Regions from separate parts of the Methylobacterium sp. OAE515 genome, predicted to be linked through region 1. Evidence: riboswitches for the same ligand, from Rfam matches in the RefSeq annotation. Region 1 holds a riboswitch; the other holds the start of a gene.

Region 1 (10,868 bases):
ACGCCGCCGGAGCATTTCAACACCCGCCGCAGCCAGGCCGAGCTGCTGTTCCGCCGGATCGGCATCACCTTCGCGGTCTACGGCGACAACGAATCGACTGAGCGCCTGATCCCGTTCGACATCATCCCCCGGGTGATCACCAAGCCGGAATGGGGCTTCCTGGAGCGGGGGCTGAAGCAGCGGGTCACCGCCATCAACCTGTTCCTGAAGGACATCTACGGCGCCCAGGAATGCATCAAGGCCGGCATCATCCCGGCTGACCTCGTCTACCGCAACGCCCATTACCGCATGGAGATGCGCGGCTTCCGCGTGCCGCATGACCTCTACGTGCACATCGCCGGCATCGACATCGTCCGGACCGGCGAGAACGATTTTTTCGTGCTGGAGGACAACGCCCGCATCCCGTCCGGCGTCTCCTACATGCTGGAGAACCGGGAGGTGATGCTGCGCCTGTTCCCGGACCTATTCTCCAAGCACCGGGTCGCGCCGGTGGAGAACTACCCGGACGCCCTGCTCGCCACCCTGCGCAGCCTCGCGCCGGGCTCGGCGACCCGCGACCCGACGGTCGTGCTGCTGACCCCCGGGCGCTACAATTCTGCGTTCTACGAGCACTCGTTCCTGGCCGACAAGCTCGGCGTCGAGCTGGTCGAGGCGTCCGACCTCTTCACCAAAGACGACGTCGTCTACATGCGCACCACCGAGGGGCCGCGGAAGGTCGACGTGATCTACCGCCGGCTCGACGACGACTTCCTCGACCCGCTGGTCTTCCGCCCGGATTCGGTCCTCGGCGTGCCGGGCCTGATGAACGCCTACGAGCGCGGCTCCGTGACCCTCGCAAACGCGGTCGGAACCGGCATCTCGGACGACAAGGCGGTCTACAGCTACATGCCGGAGATCGTGAAGTTCTTCACCGGCGAGGAGCCAATCCTGCACAACGTGCCGACCTATCGCTGCCGCGAGAAGGACGCGTTCGCGTACGTGATGGACAACCTGTCCGAACTCGTCGTGAAGGAGGTCAACGGCTCGGGCGGCTACGGCATGCTGGTCGGGCCGCACGCGAGCAAGCGCGAGCTCGACGACTTCGCCAAGAAGCTCAAACATGCTCCGGACGGGTTCATCGCGCAGCCGACCCTGTCGCTCTCCACCTGCCCGACCTTCGTGGCCTCCGGGGTTGCCCCGCGCCACGTCGACCTGCGGCCCTTCGTGCTGTGCGGCGCCGATCAGATCCGCATCGTGCCGGGCGGACTGACCCGGGTGGCGCTGAAGGAAGGCTCCCTGGTGGTCAATTCCAGCCAGGGCGGTGGCACGAAGGACACCTGGGTGCTCGACGCCTGAGGGCCATAACGTCCGGACGTTCCGAGGCGCGGACATCGTGGTCCGCACGACTTGGCTGAAGACCGATGCTTTCCAGGACTGCCGACAACCTCTTCTGGCTCTCGCGCTACGTCGAGCGGGCCGACTTCGTCGCCCGCATCCTCGACGCGGCCCACCGCTTCGCGTCGCTGCCGACGAGCTACGGCGGCGGCGGCAGCAACGAGTGGGATTCGGCCCTCGCCTCGGCCGGCGATCCGGACGCGTTCAAGACCCATTACAGCGCGGTGAACGCCGACACGGTGTGCGACTTCCTGGCGTTCAGCCCGCACAACCCGTCCTCGATCCGCTCCTGCATCGAGGCGGCCCGCGAGAATGCCCGCTCGGTGCGCACGGCGCTCACCACCGAGATGTGGGACGCAATCAACGGCGCATGGCTGGAGCTGCGCAACTACGCCGGCAAGGACCTGAACCGCGACGAGTTCGGCCGCTTCCTCGATTGGGTGAAGACCGTCTCGCTGACCTTCGACGGCTCGGCCTTCCGGACGATGCTGCGCAACGACGCCTTCTGGTTCACCCGGCTCGGCACGGCGATCGAGCGGGCCGACAACACCGCCCGCATCCTCGACGTGAAGTACCAGATCCTGCTGCCGCACGACGAGACGGTGGGCGGCAGCCTCGACTACTTTCAATGGACCACGATCCTGCGCGAGGTCTCGGCTTTCAACGCCTATCACTGGGTCTACCGGGAGAGCATCAAGCCGCTACTGGTGGCCGACCTCCTGATGCTCAACAAGCAGATGCCGCGCTCCTTCGCGAACTGCTACGGCGTCATCGTGGAGTATCTCGACCTGATCGCCGATTCGTATGGCCGCCGGGGCCCGAGCCAGCGGCTCGCCGGCAACATGCTCGCGAAGCTCGACGGCGAGGATATCAACCGGGTGTTCGCCGGGGGGCTGCACGAGTTCGTGGAGGCGTTCATCGCCGAGAACAACAGCGTAGGCGAAGCGATCGCCAAGCAGTATCTGGTCGGCTGAACGAGACGGACGGGACAGCGCATGCGCATCCGCGTGGTTCACGAGACCATCTACACCTACGAGCAGCCGGCCCGCGGGCTGGTGCAGGTCCTGCGCCTGACGCCGCGCGACCATGACGGGCAGTACGTCCGCACGTGGCGGATCGACACCACCGTCGACGGTCGCCTGACCGCCCGCGAGGACGGTTTCGGCAACGTCGTCCACTGGTTCACGCCGGACGAGGCGGCTGACGCCCTCACCATCCGCGTCACCGGCGAGGTCGATACCGACGACACGAACGGCATCGTCCGCGGTACGGTCGAGCGCCTTCCGGATCAGTTCTACCTGCGCGACACGGACCTGTGCGCCGCGAGTCCGGAGCTGCACGCTTTCGCCGAGCGCGTCGCCACGGAGGGCGACGGCGCTGTCCTGGCCCTGCTTCACCGGCTGATGAGTGCGGTCCAGAACGCCGTCGCCTACGAGCCCGGTCCCGCGAGCAACGCGGTTCCGGCCGCCAAAGCGTTCGCGGCCGGCAGCGGCGTCTGCCAGGACCTCGCCCACGTGTTCATCGCCGCTGCGCGCCACATCGGCATCCCGGCCCGCTACGTCGCCGGCTACCGGGCCCGGGACGACGGCCAGGCGGATGTCGAGGCGCCCCACGGCTGGGTCGAGGCCCTGGTCCCGGACCTCGGCTGGGTCGCCTTCGACCCCTGCTACGACGTCAGTCCGGCGGACAATTACATCCGCGTCGCCACGGGTCTCGACTACCTCGGCGCGGCGCCGATCCGCGGCAGCCGCACCGGTGGTGGCACCGAGACACTGGACGTGAAGCTTCGGGTCGAGCAAGGCAGGGCCTCCGCTCAATCCTGATCGTTCAGACACCGGTCCGCCGACCGCACGAGGGCCCGAAGACGATGACCTACTGCGTCGGTGTCCTGGTCGAGGAAGGACTGGTCATGGTCGCCGATACCCGCACCAATGCGGGGCTCGACGACATCTCGACCTACCGCAAGCTCCACCATTTCAACGTGCCGGGCGAGCGGGTGATGATGCTCGCTTCGGCGGGCAACCTCTCGATCACCCAGTCGGTGCTCAGCCTGCTCCAGGAGGGCGTGCCCGGCGAGGAGGACGGCGAGCCGCCGCAGAAGCTCGTCGAGGCGCCGACCATGTTCCAGGCGGCGCAGCTGATCGGCCGGGCGATCCGGCGGGTACGATCGATCGAGAAGGATGGGTTCGAGGCCGCCAATATCCGGTTCTCGATCTCGCTGCTGTTCGGCGGTCAGATCGGGAACGGCGAGATGCGGCTGTACCTGATCTACTCGGCCGGCAATTTCATCGAGTGCAGCACCGACGCGCCGTTCCTCCAGATCGGCGAGCACAAATACGGCAAGCCGATCCTCGACCGGGCGGTGAGGTACACGACCGAGCTGTACGACGCCCTGAAGGTCAGCCTCGTCTCGATGGATTCGACCATGCGGTCGAACCTCGGCGTCGGCCTGCCGATCGACATCGCCCTGGCTCGCCGGAGCGCGCTGACGCTGGAGGTGAACCACCGGATCGAGGCCGGCGAGGGCTATTTCCACGACCTGCGCGAGCGCTGGTCGGCGGCGCTCCGGGCCGCGCACCGGGCCATTCCGCGCCCGCCATATGGGCCTTCGGAGAAGTAGCGCTCAAGCCGTCACCGTATTTCGGCCCTGAGTGCGATCGTGATCGGCCCAGAGCTTGGCGTAGACGGGCGCCGTACGCAGCAGCTCCTCGTGCCGGCCCGCGCCGACGAGGCGCCCCGCGTCCAGCACCAGGATGCGGTCGGCTTGGCGCGCCGCCGCGAGATGGTGGGTCACCAGGATCAGTAAGCGGTCCCGGCCCCAGGCGATCAGGTTACGCTCCAGCGCCAGCGCAGCCTCCGGATCGAGGAAGGCCGTCGGTTCGTCGAGGAGCGCGATCGGAGGATCGCGGACCACGGCGCGGGCGACGGAGAGGCGCTGGCGCTGCCCGCCCGATAGAGTTCGGCCCCCTTCGCCGAGGTCGGTCGCCAGCCCGTCCGGCAGGCACTCGATCAGGTCGCGCACCCCCGCGAAGCGCAAGGCCGCATCGAGCGCGTCAGGATCCGATCGTCTGGCCGCCAGATTGTCGTGCACGCTTCCGGAGAACAGCACTGTGTCCTGATCGACCGTGCCGATCCGGTTGCGGAGCCAGCGCGGATCGTAATCGCGTAGATCCGCCCCGCCGATCTCGACGCGGCCGGTGTACCCGCGCTGCAGGCCGAGCAGAATGCGCAGCAGGGTCGACTTCCCGGAGCCGTTGCGGCCGACAATCGCCACGACGCCGCGCTCAGGCAGCCTGACGCTCAAACTTTGAAGGGCCGGGCGCGCGGCGTTCGAATAGGTCAGCGAGACATCGGTAAACCGGATGCCACCTGGGCCGATGTGGCGGAGCGGCGGCATCCGCACCGCACGCTCGCGCGGTATATCGAGGAACTCGCCGATCTGCCGGAGCGCGACGCTCACCTCCTGGGTCATGCGCAGGATGTCGGCGCTGCTCATGAGCGGTCCGGTAATCCGGGCCGAGACCACTTGTATCGCCAGGAATTCCCCAACGGTCAGGTGACCGCCGTAGATGCGCCAGCAGCCGACGCCGGTCACGAGGAGCGTCATGGCGCGCGAGAAAGGCTGAGTTCGCTCACTGAAACGGCGCTGCCGGTTCATCAGAGTGTGCAGTTCCTTCAGCGCCCCATCCGTTACGACGCGCCAGCGTCGGAAGCGAGGCCCCTCCAGGGCCAGCGCCTTCACGGTGACCAAGCCGGTGACGGTCTCGGCGAGCGTCCCGTCGCGGACACTCAAGGCGTCATAGAAGGCCCGCGCCGTGCTGCGGATACCCATCATCTGGTTGCCCGACATCAAGATAATGGCCGGCACCGCGGCAAGCAGAGCGAAGCCGACGATCGGATCGTAGGACAGGACGAGGCCCAAGGAGACGAGGGCGCCCCCTGCATCGATCACCGTGTTGGGCAACTGGAACAGGATGAAGTCGCGGATCTTCGTGATCTGCTGGAAGTGGTTCAATACCTGACCGGATTGGAAGGCCGCCTCGTCGACGCGCACGCGCATCAGATGAACGAAGACCCGATGCGAAATCCTCCTATCCAGGAAGACGGCCAGATCGATGATGAGAGTTTGGCGCAGGGAGAACAACGCCACCTCCAGGCCAATCGATAGGACGGCGAGGATACTGAGGCCGACAAGGTGCAGATCGACTCGGCCGCCCACAACGGCATCGACGATCCGCTGTGTGGCGATTGGGAAGACCAAACCGGCGCCGTAGCCAGCCGCGATGGCAAGCATCAGGCGGATCGCCTGGCCTCGGCGAAGTGCCAGGGCGCGCGCTAGCCAGTGCCAGCCGAAGGTGGCTCGGTTAGCCTGCGGCGAAGCGTTACTCCGACTCATGTCGGGATGAAGGCATTTTTTCCGTGGCTTGGCGAGGCGGTCTGACGCAAGCAGAGCGATGGCAGGGCTACCCTGGAGCCCTCCATGAGGCCCGCTTCACGGTCACCTCAGGATGAAGGGGGGTGATGGGTCCCCAAAGGTGATGCACCCTCGCCATCTGGATTGCGCGGCGCTCGCTTCTCCCAGGCCTTCAGCAAGGCCCGCGCGGCTCCAGCCGGGTCGCCGGCGCGCATCAACCCGCCCATGATGGCGACGGCCGCCGCCCCGGCCCCCCGACACTCCGCGACCGCGTCGGATCCGATACCGCCGAGTGCCACCACCGGCAGACCCGCCCTCCGCGCGGTGACGATGCCCTCGGAACCGAGTGCCGGACCGTAACCGGGCTTGCTCGCAGTCGGAAAGATCGGGCTGAGCGTTACGTAATCGGCGCCGGCCGCCGCGACCTGCTCGACTTCCTGCGGCGCATGAGCGGACACGCCAATCAGCGCACCCGACCTTAGCGTGTGCCGCGCCGCCGCGATCGCTGCCGCGTCCGATCCGCCGCCGAGATGCACTCCGTCAGCGCCGAGCGCCCGGGCCAGGGCGACATCTCCCCCGATCGTCAGAACCCCGCCGGCCGCCCGCACGCGTTCGGCCACCGCTTCACCCAGGCGAAACCGCGCCTCCGGCTCCAGGTCGCGGTCGCGGAACCAGATCCACCGCCCGCCTCCGTCGAGGATCGCCTGCACGGTCTCAACGAGCGGCCGCGGATGCCCGTGCCGGTCCGTCACCGCCAGCAGCGGCGACGGCAGCGCCTTCACGAGCCGACGAGGCCGAGCTGCGGGCTCGACGGCTCGGCCCGGCCGCGGCAGGGAATCCGCCCGGCCAGATGCGCGTCGCGCCCAGCCTCCACCGCCCGGCCCATCGCGCGGGCCATCCTCACCGGATCGTCGGCCTTGGCGATTGCGGTGTTGATCAGGCAGGCGGAGGCGCCGAGTTCCAGGGCGATCACCGCATCGGACGCGGTGCCGATCCCGGCATCGACCACCACCGGCACCTTCGCCCGGCGGCAGATCAGCTCGAGATTGGCCGGGTTGGCGACGCCCATCCCAGAGCCGATCAGCGAGCCCATCGGCATCACGGCGGCGCAACCGAGATCCTCTAGGCGCTGGCAGATGATCGGGTCGTCGTTGCAGTAGGGCAGGACCACAAAGCCATCGTCCACGAGGTGGCGGCAGGCCTCGATCAGCTCGGTGACGTCCGGGTAGAGCGTCTCCCGGTCGCCGATCACCTCGACCTTGATCCAGTTGGTGTCGAGCGCCTCGCGGGCGAGCTCGGCGGTCATGATCGCGTCGCGGGCCGTCTCGCAGCCCGCGGTGTTCGGCAGGAAACGCTTGCCCTTCAGGATTTTGACCGTGTCCGAGCCGTGTCCCTGGAGCGAGACCCGGCGGATCGAGGCGGTGACCACGTCGGCGCCGCTCGCCTCGACGGCGTCGCGCATGATCGCCTGGGTCGGGTAGCCGGCGGTGCCGATGAACAGCCGGGACGACAGCCTCACCCCGGCGATGGTCAGGCCGTCGTCCCCGCTTTCCGGGCGCAGCGGCGTAAGTATCTGGTCCATGCTCAACCTCCCTGCATGGCGCGGACGATCTCGACACGGTCGCCGTCCGCGACCGGGGTCTCGCCCCAGTCCCGGCGGCGCAGCACCCGGCCGTTCAGCGCGATGGCGACGCCCTGCGGGCTCTCGATCCCGCTCTCCTCCGCCTCCAGACGGAACAGGGCGTCCACGGTTTCGGCAGCGCATTCGCGCGGCTCGCCGTTGACGAAGAGCCTCATGCCGAAACCCTCCGGGGCTCGGGGCGGCCGAACCGCGCAAGGGTGAACGGCCGGGCGACCTCCGGCAGCACGCCGTCCGTCACCAGACCGGCAATGGCGTCGGCGGTGATCGGGGCAAGCAGGTAGCCGTTGCGGTGATGGCCCGTCGCGGCGACGAGCCCGGGGGCGATCACGTCGAGGATCGGCGCGTCGTCGTCCGAGGTGGGGCGGTAGCCGCTCCAGACGGCGTCGACCTCCATCTCCTCGATCCCCGGCAGCACCCGTCGTGCGCCCTCCAGCAGGGCGTAGAGGCCGCCCGCGGTGACGCCCGGCCGGAAACCGCAATCCTCCACGGTAGCGCCGACGATGAGCTGGCCGTCGCTCTTCGGCGCCATGTGGACCTGCTCGGTCCAGATCATCCGGCCAAGCGTGCCGGTGCGCGGGGTGGTGCGCAGGGCCAGGGACTGGCCCTTGAGCGGCCGGACTGGCAGGGTGAGCCCCTCCGGCAGCAAGCTGCCCTCACCGCTCCAGGCACCGGAGGCCAGCACCACGGTCTCAGCCGCGACACCGCGATCCCCGGCCCGGACGCCAGCGACACGGCCGGCCGACCAGTCGAGGGCGCTGACGGGGGTCCGCTCCGCCAAAATTACGCCGGCCCGACGGCAGGCCTCGGTGAGGGCGTCCATGACCAAACGGGGATCGACTTGGTGATCCAACGGACAGTGGATCCCGGCGGTGACCGAGGGGCGCAGGCCGGGCTCCAGCCGCCGCACCTCGCTGCCCGGCAGCCAAGTCGCGTCGAGCCCCGACCGGCGCTGCAGATCGAAGCGGAAGCGCAGGCGCTCGACCTCGTCGCGGCCGACCGCCAGGACCAGGGTGCCATCGGGGCGGTAATCGATCGCGCGGCCGGACTCGGCTTCCAGCGCATCGCGGAACTCCGGCCAGAGCCGAAGGGATGCCAAGGCGAGCGGCAGCAGCGGGTCGGATCCGGGCTCGTGCTCCGCGGCGGGAGCCAGCATGCCGGTAGCCGCGAGGCTCGCGCCCGCGCCAATCGTGTCCTGCTCCAGCACGGTCACGGCGCGGCCCGCCCGGGCGAGCCGCCACGCGATCGACAGGCCGATCAGCCCGCCGCCGATGACGGCGACGTCGGTCCGCGCCGGCAGGGCCGTGGGCGCGACACCGCCGTCGGGACTGCGGCGGCGGCCGATCGGTGAGGCAGGGCGTTCGAGGGGCACGGGCATCTCCGCGGATTGCCGTCGCGGGAACCGGGCCGTGTGCTTCGGTGAGAAGCTGTGGCCTGCCTTTCGGGCGGCCGCGGTCCAATCCCTACGCCGGTATGAGCCGGATCAGGTTCGAAGGATTTCCGCGCCGCAGGTCCTGACGGACGTGCCAGCGGTTTCTCAGCCCCTTGCCGGGGATCTCCCTGGAACGGGGATAGATTTGGTCGCCCGCGCCGCATCGGTCAACCCCGCCGCCAATCGGCATCACCCGGCGGACGGACATTCCTCGGACGCAGTCACCGCCCGGATACCAAGCCGGACGAAATCCGGCTGCCGGGCACCGGCCCTTCACGGATCCGGGCAAGAATTCATCACTCTGTAGGGCCGGGGCGGGAAGCGTGCGCACATTCGTGGTCGTCTGCACGATTGGCTTCCTGTCGGTGACGGCTTTCCAGAAGCTGCGCGAGCGGATCCGCTCGGATCCGGCTGCGCCGGCCTCCACCGCGGCAACGACGCCGGTTCCCGACGGCGCGGTGGCCGGCGTTGCGCTTCACGCCGGGCGCAACGGCCACTTCTTCGTGAATGCCCTGATAGACGGTCGCGCCCTAGCGATGATGGTCGATACCGGCGCGAGCTCCTGCGCTTTCTCGGAGGAGGATGCCGAGCGGATCGGGATCCGCGTCCGTGCGGGCGATTTCAGCCGTGTCTGGAACACCGCGAACGGGACGGTTCGCGTGGCGCCGATCCGGATCTCCGTCCTGCAGGTCGGTTCGATCATCGTGCGGGACGTGGACGCGGTGGTGATTCCGCGTGGGCGTCTCAGCACGAGCCTGCTCGGCATGTCGTTCCTGAAGCGCCTGCGCGACTTCACCGTCAGCGGCGGCACGATGACCCTGCGGGGCTGAGGCGTCACCGAGGCCCGTACCGACACCGCGCCCGGATGCCTCTGGCAGACCGTCGGCCGAGGGAATCCGGCGCGCCGCCGCGTGGGCCATAATCGAAGCGAACGCCTGCAACCCGGACCGGCCACACCCAGGCCAGATCGCAGTGGCGCCTGCGTATGCCGCGCTGCGCCATTTGGCCCGGAAAGGAAGCTTGTTTGCCGTCGCGCTCGCAAACGCGCATTATTTAGATCGCCATATCTCAGTATAGCAAGTTTAAAAATTCATGATTGTTCTAGCGGTTGATGACCAAATCGATTGTATCTAGCAGATTGTTCTAATCTTAGGTTCCTTGCAAACTGACAAGCTGTTTCTGATCCTTGCGAGGTCACTTTGTGGCTACCTAATTTAATGCTACGCACGTGGTCACTGTTCGAACAGTCATTCTTATAAGCTTGAAATTCGTTGCCATGAACACTTTGTGTCAGACCATCTGTTTGTCGATAATCGTCAAGAATGAAGCACATGTCATACGACGGTGTCTCGATTCTGTTCGGCCGTTCATCGATTATTGGATTATCGTTGATACCGGATCGACGGACGGGACGCAGGACGTCATCCGAGCGGCGATGGCCGATTGTCCGGGTCGACTCGTGGAGCGCCCGTGGGTCGACTTCGCCTTCAATCGGACCGAGGCGCTGAAACTCGCGCGTCCGCACGCCGACTACACACTGATCATCGACGCCGACGATGAGCTTATCGTTCCGAAAGGCTTCGTTTTGCCGAAGCTCTCGGAAGCGGGGTATATGTTTACAATCTTAGACGGGGCAACAAAATATTTTAGAATACAGATGATAAACAACGGTTTTAACTGGCATTATCGCGGTGTGGTCCACGAATTTTTGGAATGTGCGGGGAATCCAGGCACGCCGATGCTGCCGTTATCTATGCGCCGCGGCGACGACGGTGCGCGTCACCAAGATGAAATGTCAGAATATCGCGACTTGATGACCATGGAGAAGGCACTTTCCGTTGAGACCGACCCCTTCATGATCTCACGGTACACCTTCTATCTGGCGAGATCCTACCGTGATGTTGGTGATCTTGCTAAGGCTCTCCAGTTTTATCTAAAGCGAGCTGATCTCGGATATTGGATGGAAGAGGTATACCTCAGTCTGCTTAACGCCGCCCTTATCGTGGAAA
Region 2 (10,868 bases), 2.9 Mb from region 1:
CGATCCTGACCCTGGAGAAGGACGGCACCCGGCACGAGGAAACCTACTGGACGGTCACGATCGGCCCGCGCGAGGCCGATCGCGGCATGACCGAGGCCGATTGGCGCGACGCCGTCCTCGAGACCCTCGGCGCCGCGGTGGAGCGTCGGCAGGTCGCCGACGTGCCCACCGGCGTCCTCCTGTCGGGCGGGCTCGACAGCTCGCTCCTCGTCGCGCTCCTGGCCCGCAACGGCCAGACCGGGCTGAAAACCTTCTCGGTCGGGTTCGACGCCGTGAACGGCGTCGAGGGTGATGAGTTTAAGTACTCGGACATCATCGCCCGCACCTTCGAGACCGACCACACCAAGCTCGCCGTGGACGGTTCGCGCACTCTGGAGGCGCTGCCCGCGGCGATCGCCGCCATGGCCGAGCCGCAGATGAGCCACGACGCGGTTGCGTTCCTGCTGCTGTCGCAGGAGGTCGCCAAACACGTCACGGTGATCCAGAGCGGCCAGGGTGCCGACGAGGTGTTCGGCGGCTACCATTGGTATCCGAAGCTGATGGGCTCGACGGATCCGGTCTCGGATTATGCCAGGGCGTATTTCGATCGCGACCATGACGAGATGCGCGAGGCGCTGGCGCCGGACCTGCTGAACGGCGACTACAGCACCGCGTATCTCGAAGCGTTCTTCGCGGACTCAAAAAGCGCCAGCGCCATCGACAAGACGCTGCAGCTCGATCAGCAGATCATGATGGTCGATGACCCGGTGAAGCGGGTCGACAACATGACCATGGCCTGCGGTCTCGAAGCGCGCGTCCCGTTCCTGGACCACGACCTCGTCGAGCTGGCGGCGCGCATCCCGGCAGAGCTGAAGGTCCGCGACGGCGGCAAGTACATCCTCAAGGAGGCCGCCCGCGCGGTCGTTCCCGCCGAAGTCATCGATCGGAAGAAGGGCTACTTCCCGGTTCCCGCACTGAAGCACATCCGCGGCCCCTTCCTGGACTTCGTCCGCGACGTTCTGGACAGGCCGGAGGCGCGGGCACGCGGCATCTTCAACCGCGCCTACGTCGACCACCTGCTCGCCGATCCGGACGGCACGCTGACACCCAAAGGCAATTCCAAGCTCTGGCAGGTCGCCCTTCTGGAGAGCTGGCTGCAGACCCACGGCGTCTGAGGCTGACCGTCGCGGCACGGTTCTCGCGAATGATTGTGATCGACGCGGCGCTCAAGGTGCCGCGCTTTGTCCACGATCGTCCCGGATCAGCTTCGCGACACGCACCCGGAGGACCCCGTCGATGTGCCGCTGGATCGCCTATGCGGGACGCACCATCCCGCTGGAGCATTACGTCACCGAGCCGTCCCACAGCTTGGTCTCGCAAAGCATCCAGGCGCTGGAATCGACCGCGGCGACCAACGGCGACGGCTTCGGGCTTGGCTGGTACGGAGATCATCCCGAGCCGGGTCGCTATCGCGAGGTGCAGCCCGCCTGGTCTGACGACAACCTGCGCTACCTGTGCCGTCACCTGCACTCGCACCTGTTCTTCGCGCATGTGCGGGCGGCGACCGGCACGCCGATCACCCGACCGAACTGCCATCCCTTCGCGTGCGGGCCGTGGCTGTTCATGCACAACGGCTATATCGGCGACTGGAGCCGCCTGCGGCGGCCGGTCGAGGCGATGATCCCCGACGAGCTCTACCCGTCCCGTGCCGGCACGACGGATTCCGAGGCGATCTTCCTCGGCCTGCTCGGCTGCGGCCTGATGGGGTCCGGACCGCGCCGCGATCCCGTGGAGGCCACGACGCGCGCACTCGTGCACCTCACCGAGTTGGTGGGCGAACATCCGTTCCGGTTCACGGCCGCTCTCGCGGACGGACGCGATCTCTACGCGTTCCGTTACGCAGCCAACGACAAGGCCAACTCCCTCTACTACCGCGCGTCCGACGGCGGCGTCGTCGTCGCGTCCGAGCCGCTCGATCGCGACCACGGCACGTGGACGTCCGTCTCGGAGAACAGCGTCCTGATCGCTCGGCGCAATCAGCCCGTGGAGATCCTTCCGCTGGCGTCGTTCGGCCTGCGGAACACCGCCTCGGACGACCGCCTCCGCCGCCTTCGGGCCTGACCCGGCAGCCTCAGGCCACGCGCGACAGGCTGCCGGGCTGGGAGTTGCGCGTCCCGTGCGCGGAATCGTAGGCGCGATTGCGCAGAGCGGTCTCGCTCGGGAGCTGATCGATCACGGTGCCGGACGTGGGGTCGAGCACCTGGAAGACGATCGTGCTGGTGTCCGGGTCCTGAATGTAGCGCGCTTTGCCGCCATTGGTGCCGATATCAAGCTTCACCGCGGGTTCGAGCGGCGCGGCATTGGTCTCGGGTTCCGGCGCCTTCTGGGTCACTGCGGCGGCAGCCGTGGCTCCGAGGGCGTCGAGGCCCTGCGGCCCCGATGGCGTGGTCGTTAACGGGCGGATCTCCATAACCAGTCTCCTGCGATCCTGTGATAGGAGGATTGAACCGGCGACCTGCCTAATCATCGGTTAAGGGCGGCTGTCAGTCCACGGGACGGCTGTGGGCGTTCGGAGATGCGATGAACATCTCGTTACCGCCACGCGATAAATCCGAGCTGCATTCGTTTCAAAGTCGTCGCGCTGCACGGGCAGTCGCAGCGCTACGTCCGGTGCAACTTCCAGGACCGGGATGCGTGGATGCTCTGCGAAGCCGCGTCGGCCGCCGCCGGGCCGCGCCGGATGGGAATGGCCTGCGGCTGAGCGCGGCCGCCCTGGAGTCGCTCCGCTTCGTTCAGGATGGTCCGGGGACGATTGCGCCCGGATCATGGAGCTGGGGCTCAACCGAACGTCCGCACCGCCGCGGATCTGATGCTCGCGGCGCTGCACGATGCCCAAGGTTCTTGCCCGGGTGCCGTCTTCAATATTGAGGCCCCGTACGGCGGCACGCCGGGTCGGGCTGCGGCACGCCCGAATCCTGAACGGACCGGGCGTGCCGCCGTCTCACTCGGCGGCGTCGACGTAGAGCTTGCCGCCCTCGGCCAGGAATTCCTGCGACTTCGCCCGCATGCCGGCCTCGGCCTCGGCCTTCGACATCGCGGGCGACGCGCCCACGACCTCGCCGGCCTCCTCCATCGCCAGCACCTCGGCACGCAAATCCTGCGTGATCTTCATCGAGCAGAATTTCGGCCCGCACATCGAGCAGAAATGCGCGACCTTGTGGGCGTCCTTCGGCAAGGTCTCGTCGTGGTAGCGCCGGGCCGTATCCGGATCGAGGCCCAGGTTGAACTGATCCTCCCAGCGGAAGTCGAACCGGGCGCGGCTGAGCGCGTCGTCGCGCAGCTGCGCGGCCGGGTGACCCTTGGCGAGGTCGGCGGCGTGGGCAGCGATCTTGTAGGTGATAACGCCGGTCTTCACGTCGTCCCGGTCGGGCAGGCCGAGATGCTCCTTCGGGGTGACGTAGCAGAGCATCGCGGTGCCGAACCAGCCAATCATCGCGGCACCGATGCCCGAGGTGATGTGGTCGTAGCCGGGGGCGATGTCGGTGGTCAGCGGGCCGAGGGTGTAGAACGGCGCCTCGCCGCACTCCTTCAGCTGCTTCTCCATGTTGACCTTGATCTTGTGCATCGGCACGTGGCCGGGGCCCTCGATCATCACCTGGCAGCCCTTGTCCCAGGCGACCTTGGTCAGCTCGCCCAGCGTCTCAAGCTCGCCGAACTGCGCGGCGTCGTTGGCGTCGGCGATCGAGCCGGGGCGCAGGCCGTCGCCCAGCGAGAACGACACGTCGTAGGCCCGCATGATGTCGCAGATCTCGTCGAACCGCTCGTAGAGGAACGATTCCCGGTGCCCGGCGAGGCACCAGCGCGCCATGATCGAGCCGCCGCGCGAGACGATGCCGGTGACGCGCCGGGCGGTCAGCGGCACGTGGGCGAGCCGCACGCCGGCATGGATGGTGAAGTAGTCGATGCCCTGCTCTGCCTGCTCAATGAGCGTGTCCTTGAACACCTCCCAGTCGAGCTTGAGCGGGTCGCCGCCGACCTTCTCCAGTGCCTGGTAGATCGGGACCGTGCCGATCGGGACCGGGCTGTTGCGGATGATCCACGAGCGGATGTTGTGGATGTTGCGGCCGGTGGACAGGTCCATGACCGTGTCGGCGCCCCAGCGGATCGACCAGACGAGCTTCTCGACCTCGTCGGCGGCCGAGGAGGTCACCGCCGAGTTGCCGATATTGGCGTTGATCTTGACCAAGAAGTTCCGGCCGATCGCCATCGGCTCCAACTCGGTGTGGTTGATGTTGGCCGGGATGATCGCCCGGCCGCGGGCGATCTCGTCGCGCACGAATTCCGGAGTGATGAAGGGCGGGACCGACGCCCCGAAGCTCTGGCCGTCGGCGAGCGCGGCCTCCGCGCCCTCGAGCATCTTCTCGCGGCAGACATTCTCGCGATGGGCGACGTAGATCATCTCCTCGGTGATGATCCCCGCGCGGGCGAATTCGTACTGCGTCACCATCTGGCCCGGCGCGGCCTTGCGGATGATCCGTTCGGCGGGGCAGGCGGCCACGAGCTTGTCGCCCGCGAAGCCGTTATCCTCGGGCTTCACCGCCCGCGGCGCGACCGCCGCGTAGCCGCGACCGGCGATCCAGGGCTCGCGCACGCCCGGCAGGCCGGCGTTGAGGTCGATGCGCGCATCCGTCTCGGTGTAGGGGCCCGACGGGTCGTAGACCCGCACCGGTTCCTCCTTGGGATTGGAGAGGACAATCTCGCGGTAGGGCACGCGGATGTCCGGCCGGCCGGCCGGGCTCGCATAGACCTTGCGCGATCCGGTGACCGGACCGGTGGTCACGGCCTCGGGGCTGCCTTTCACGTCCTTGGGGAGAACGGGTGCGTTCATCGTGGGCCTCTCCTCGTTCTGGAGCGGTCCGGTCCACGCGATGGCTGAGATGAGAGCCGGCCGCGCGCACGCGACCGCAGGTTCCCGTCCCTCCGCCGGTATGAGCCGGATCAGGTTCAAGGGTCAGGGCAGCGTGCCCAATCTCAGCCCCCTGCAGGGCCCCCCTCGGAACGATTCAAGACTCGGGCTCTCGGGCGGCTTTGTCAATGCTGGGTGCAACCCGTAGACAACAGATCCTCCCGGCCCGTCGCGCGCTTCGGCGAATGCCGTGCTCTCCAGCCAGCGGATATGCGTCTCCTGATCGGCTTGGCTCTCGCGGCCATCCTTTTCTACGGCCTGGCCCTGGTCGTGCTCGGCCTCAACCAGAGCCGGCTCCTCTATTCGGGCGCCTATAGGCCACCGTCCGCCGGAGTGCCGGTTCCGGGTGTGGCCGCGATCACCCTCGTCACCGAGGACGGCGAGACGCTGCACGCGCTGTGGAAGCCGCCGCAGCCGGGCTGCGGCGTGGTCGTCAGTTTCCACGGCAACGGCTCGCGGCCGGAGCCGCAGGGTGCCCGCTTCGCCGACGGTCCCTGGCACCGCGGCGGCTGGGGCGTCCTGGCCCCGGCCTATCGCGGCTATCCGGGTTCGACCGGACACCCGAGCGAGGTGGGGCTGATCCGCGACGGGATAGCGGCGGTGGCTGCAGCGGCCGCTCGGGCGCCGGGTGCGCCGATCCTGCTTCACGGCCATTCCCTGGGCGCCGCCGTCGCGGTCGCGGTCGGTGCGCGCACAGCGCCGCTCGGCTTGTATCTGGAGGCGCCGTTCGACTCGATGACCCATGCCGTGCGGCTGCATGTCCCGCTGGCCCCGACCTGGCTCCTGCGCGACACCTATCGTTCGGACCTGCGCATCCGCACCGGGACGGCGCCTGTGCTGATCGTTCAGGGCCGCGACGATCCTGTGGTGCCGGCCAAGCTTGCGGTCGCCCTGGCGGCAGCGGCCGGGCCGCGAGCCCGGATCGAGCTCGTTCCGGGCGACCACGTCTCCATCCTGGGCGTCGGCGATCGCGAGGCCGAGGCGCTGTTCCGGAGCCGCCTCGCGCGGGGCTGCGCGCCGGCGGCGCAATCGGAGCGGTAACGGGTCGAACGAGGGAGGATGTGCGTGGTCGGACGGCGCTCACGGCGCTGGAGCGCCGATGACCCCGATGCGCCGGGGACGGCCGCGCGCGCGCATCCGGTCTGCCCGCTCTGTGAGCGGTCGATCCCGCCCGGCGCTCGTTCCAGCCTTCACCACCTGACCCCGAAGCTGAAAGGCGGGACGCACCGGGGCACGGTCCGGCTTCACCAGATCTGCCACTCGGCCATCCATGCCCGCTACAGCGAAGCCGAGATCGCCAAGCGCCTCGCCGATGTGGAGGCTCTCAGGGCCGATCCGGAGATCGCCCGGTTCCTAACCTGGGTCCGCGGCAAGCCCGACGATTTCCACGCCGCAACCCGCACAACCCGTGACCGGCGCGCAGCACGGCGCAAGCACTGACGGGCGGCATTTACCGCGCGTTCGCCACGTCGACAGCGCGCGCCGGCGCAGAGCCTTGTCGTCAACCGTTCCGGGTCCAGGATCGCCTCGACTGCAAGGACGGGACGATGGCCGGAACCGGAGATGCGCGCGATCGGCTCGCCTGGGTCGATGTCGCCAAAGGCATATGCATCCTCCTCGTGGTCATGATGCATGCAGTGACCGGCACCGGCGACGCCATGGGCGGCGAAGGTTTTCTGCATCCGGTCGTGGCCTTCGCGAAGCCGTTTCGGATTCCGGACTTCTTCCTCCTGTCCGGCCTGTTCATGGGCCGGGTGATCGACCGTGACTGGCGCCTGTTCTCCGACCGCCGCGTCGTTCACTTCGCCTATTTCTACCTGCTGTGGCTCGTGATCCAGTCGGCCGCGCGGTACGGGAAGATCGTGGGCGACGGCGGGCCGACGGCCTTCGCGGCGCATCTCGCCCATTCACTGATCGAACCCTATTCAAGCCTGTGGTTCATCTATCTGCTGGCGGTGTTCTCGGTCGTAACCAAGGCGCTCCGTCAGGTTCCCGCGGGTCTGCTGCTGACGGGTGCTGCCCTGCTGCAGATCGCCGACATCCGCACCGACTCGACGCTCATCGACGAGTTCTGCGCCCGGTATGTCTACTTCCTCGCCGGGTATCTGTTTGCGGGTCGGATCTTCGCGCTGGCCGATACCGCGCGCCGCCGGATCGGTCTCGCCCTGTGCGGCCTCGCCGTTTGGGCTGGCCTGGAAGGGTGGCTGGCACTGAGCCCATGGAGCAACCCGGATCACCCGACCTTGGCCAGCCTGCCGCTCGTGAGTCTTGCGCTGGGCGCGGCAGGGGCGCTGGCGATCGTCGTGACCGCTGCGCTGATCGTCCGGTTGGGAGGTCCGGTCGCCGAGGCGATCAGGACCTGCGGCCAGCGCTCGATCGTGATCTATCTCGCCTTCTCGCTGCCGATGGCCGCGACGCGGGAGCTTCTCGTGCGCAGCGGTTGGATCGCCGATATCGGCGCGGCGAGCCTGATCGTCATCGCGATGGCGGTGCTGATGCCCTTGATCCTCGAGCGGCTCGTGCGCGGCACGCCATTCGATTTTCTGTTCGTGCGACCCCGGCGCTTTCGCCTCGCCACGGCCAGCGGCCGATCCGTGCCCGCTCTGCAACCGGGCTGAGGCGCGGGCTCAGCCTTCGACAGGCGCGAAGGTCAGGCCGATCCGGCGGCCTCGCCGCCATGCCACGGCGACCGGCCGCGGGTCACCACCTTCGGTCAGGCGCAACAGGAACTTGGCCGGAACGACGTGGTCGCCCTCGACTTCGATCTGCGCGCCCGTCTCGGTGATGTCCCAGACCAGGCAGCCGACTGCGCCGCGTTCGAGCAGCAGGCTGCCCATCGTGAAGGCGTTCTTCCGGAAAACGCTGCGGCGATTTTCCGTCATGGCCTCCCACCGATCACGTCAGCCCGCGAAGCCGGGCTCCGCGCCGCATCATGTTGCCGACCGGCGGTTAACAGGCCGGGTGCGCGCGAAGGCCGAGTTGCGGTGCCGCAGATCAATCCTCGTCCGGATCGTCCCGGTAGCGGCGCCGCGCAGGTCCGTAATCCTCGTCGTACGGGCGGCGTGCCGGTGGGCGATCGTAGTCGCGACCGTAGCGATAGGTGTCGCGGCGCGGCTCGTCGTCCTCGTCGATCCGTCTCCGATCGGTACCGCCGCCCGCGGTGATCCGCGGCGCGTACCAGCAGCTCTTCGCCTGGCCTGGAGCCGGGTCGCCGAAGGTCTGCGTGTTGCACGGAACCATGCCGCCCTGCGGGAACGGGCGACCGTTGGTCCGGCCCGGCACGCCGTAATACACGTTGGTCGGGTAGGGCATCCGGCAGACCCCGCCGTCCTGGGCGCAGCCGATCAGGTTCACGGTGTCGAGCTGGTAGGCCTGCGCCGGCGTGAGGTGCAGCACGGCCGATCCCAGCGATAAGGCTCCGAAGGCCACAACGATCCGATGGCGCACGTCCCTGATTCCCCCCTGGTTCGTGGTCACGCTGCCGAATAATCCGGAAGCCGGCTTCCGGCCAGCGGCGGCGCTCGCTATGCCGTCGCCGGCAGCCACCGACATTCGCATGTTCTGACGACATCGCGCGTTACGAAGGCGGCGCCGCAGGAGGCCTTGATGAGAGATGCGTCCGCGCAGGAGCTTCTGCTGCTCAGCGCGCTGCAGGAATGCCGGATCCAACTCACGGCCGCACGCAACGACGCGCTGGCCAGCGCGGACCTGCGGCACGAACTTGAGGCCGCACTCCAGCGCGAGGAGCACCTCAAGACCGAACTCGTGCAGGAGCGGGAGCGGACGGAGGCCGTCCGCCTGGTCCTTCATGCACTTGCCAAGAGCATCGGATGGCTCGGTCTGCGCCGGCGGCTCTTCCTGTCTCGCATCGCCCGCCTCGGCCGCGAGACGCCGGATTCGGGTCCGCAAGCCGTGCGCCACGACGTGCTTCTTGCCGAGTCCCGGCATGTGCTCGGAGTGACGCCCCCCACCGACCAGGCGCCGGGATCCTGACGCTCTTCCGGGTCGAAGCCTGGAGCGCGTGCGGACCGCATCGATAACGGCCCCTTAAACGGCCGCATTTAGCGTGCGGAAACCGTCACGCGTCGCACGAGACCCGCGCGTCGGTTCGGATCAATGCGAAGACGGGATGCATGGCCAAGGGTCGAGGCAGGATTGAGCCGAACTTCGATGTGCCCGAAGGGCGCGTGAGGGATCGCGGCGAACTCGATCTGCGCCTGTCCCGGGAGGACCGTCCCGGGTCAGGAGAGCGCGTGGCGAAGCGATCGGGCGGCACGGCGCGGCAGCCGGCCAAGACGGGCGGGCGACCGAAGCGTTCGGGTGGCGCCCGGCGTCGCCGCTCGTGGCTCGGCCGGATCGTCTACGGCACCGTCGTGCTCGGCCTCTGGGCCGTGATCGGGCTGGCCGGGCTCATCGCCTACCACGCGTCCCAGCTGCCTCCGATCGACCAGCTCGCGGTGCCCAAGCGCCCGCCCAACATCGCCATCCTGGCGAGCGACGGCTCGCTGCTGGCCAACCGCGGCGAGACGGGCGGCCGCGTGGTCTCGATCAAGGAGCTGCCGCCCTATCTGCCCCGCGCCTTCGTGGCGATCGAGGATCGGCGCTTCTACCAGCATTTCGGTGTCGACCCGGTCGGCATCCTGCGCGCCATCGGCCAGAACCTAACCCGGCGCGGCGTGGCACAGGGCGGATCGACCCTGACGCAACAGCTCGCCAAGAACCTGTTCCTGACCCAGGAGCGCACCGCCTCGCGCAAGATCCAGGAGGCGATCCTCGCCCTGTGGCTGGAGCACAAATACACCAAGGACGAGATCCTCGAGCTGTATCTGAACCGCGTCTATTTCGGCGCCGGCGCCTACGGCGTCGAGGCCGCGGCGCAGCGGTATTTCGGCAAGCCCGCCAAGGAGGTGAGCCTCGCGCAGGCCGCCATGCTCGGCGGCCTCGTGCAGGCACCCTCGCGGCTCGCCCCGAACCGCAACCTGCCCGCCGCCCAGGCGCGCGCCGCCCAGGTGCTCGCCGCCATGCAGGAGCTCGCCTTCGCGTCGCCGCAGGACGTCAAGGTGGCGCTCGCCCAGCCGGCGAAGCCCGCGAACGCCCGCGGCGGCGGCTCGGCCAACTACGTCGCGGACCTCGTGATGGACGTACTCGACGATTACGTCGGCAAGTTCGACACCGACATCACCGTGCAGACCACCGTCGATACGGGCCTCCAGGCCGCTGCCGAACGCGCACTCACCGACGAGCTCAACGCCAAGGGTGCGCGTTTCAACGTGGGCCAGGGCGCCATGGTCTCGATGCGGCCCGACGGCGCGATCCGCGCGCTGATCGGCGGCCGCGACTACGCTCAGAGCCAGTTCAACCGCGCGACCACCGCGAAGCGGCAGCCCGGCTCGTCGTTCAAGCCTTTCGTCTATCTCACCGCGGTGGAGCACGGGGCGACGCCCGACACCGTGCGGGACGACGCCCCGATCCGCATCGGCAACTGGGCGCCGGAGAACTACTCGCACCGCTACGAGGGTCCGGTGACCCTGCGGACGGCGCTGGCGCAATCACTGAACACCGTCGCGGTGCGTCTCGGTCAGGAAGTCGGCCCGAAGGCGGTGGTGCAGACCGCGCAACGGCTCGGGATCACGTCGCCGCTCCAGGCCAATGGGTCGATTGCCCTCGGCACGTCGGAAGTGACGCTGCTGGAGATGGTCGGAGCCTACGGCGCCTTCGCCAACGGCGGCACAGGCGTGATCCCCTACGTGGTCACCAGCGTGAAGGGTCAGGACGGCAAGGTGCTCTACAAGCGTGCCGACAGCGGGCTCGGTCGGGTCATCAGCGCCGATGCCGACGGCATGATGAACGCGATGATGCACGAGACCTTCGTCAGCGGCACCGCCAAGAAGGCTGATATCCCGGGCTGGGACCTCGCCGGCAA

Evidence for each region. Region 1 has a riboswitch for thiamine pyrophosphate ahead of thiO (glycine oxidase ThiO). Riboswitches for the same ligand answer to the same signal wherever they lie in the genome.
Region 2: linked by a shared signal. The riboswitch ahead of thiC (phosphomethylpyrimidine synthase ThiC) and the one ahead of thiO (glycine oxidase ThiO) in region 1 are both predicted to bind thiamine pyrophosphate.

Annotation. Positions count from the first base shown of each region.
Region 1 is NZ_JBGMUV010000001.1:5,124,094-5,134,961, forward strand. It holds gene ABIE45_RS25050 (circularly permuted type 2 ATP-grasp protein) at 1-1,335, shown strand, start outside; gene ABIE45_RS25055 (alpha-E domain-containing protein) at 1,401-2,348, shown strand; gene ABIE45_RS25060 (transglutaminase family protein) at 2,370-3,197, shown strand; gene ABIE45_RS25065 (peptidase) at 3,242-3,994, shown strand; gene ABIE45_RS25070 (ATP-binding cassette domain-containing protein) at 3,998-5,668, opposite strand; gene ABIE45_RS25075 (thiamine phosphate synthase) at 5,878-6,570, opposite strand; gene ABIE45_RS25080 (thiazole synthase) at 6,567-7,370, opposite strand; gene thiS (sulfur carrier protein ThiS) at 7,373-7,585, opposite strand; gene thiO (glycine oxidase ThiO) at 7,582-8,805, opposite strand; TPP riboswitch at 8,870-8,998, opposite strand; gene ABIE45_RS25095 (TIGR02281 family clan AA aspartic protease) at 9,183-9,689, shown strand; gene ABIE45_RS25100 (glycosyltransferase) at 10,088-10,868, shown strand, end outside.
Region 2 is NZ_JBGMUV010000001.1:2,193,589-2,204,456, forward strand. It holds gene ABIE45_RS10730 (N-acetylglutaminylglutamine amidotransferase) at 1-1,154, shown strand, start outside; gene ABIE45_RS10735 (class II glutamine amidotransferase) at 1,276-2,100, shown strand; gene ABIE45_RS10740 (hypothetical protein) at 2,111-2,449, opposite strand; gene thiC (phosphomethylpyrimidine synthase ThiC) at 2,981-4,867, opposite strand; TPP riboswitch at 4,938-5,043, opposite strand; gene ABIE45_RS10750 (alpha/beta hydrolase) at 5,156-5,986, shown strand; gene ABIE45_RS10755 (restriction endonuclease) at 6,011-6,385, shown strand; gene ABIE45_RS10760 (acyltransferase family protein) at 6,493-7,563, shown strand; gene ABIE45_RS10765 (pilus assembly protein PilZ) at 7,573-7,782, opposite strand; gene ABIE45_RS10770 (hypothetical protein) at 7,940-8,341, opposite strand; gene ABIE45_RS10775 (ATP-dependent helicase) at 8,552-8,938, shown strand; gene ABIE45_RS10780 (transglycosylase domain-containing protein) at 9,079-10,868, shown strand, end outside.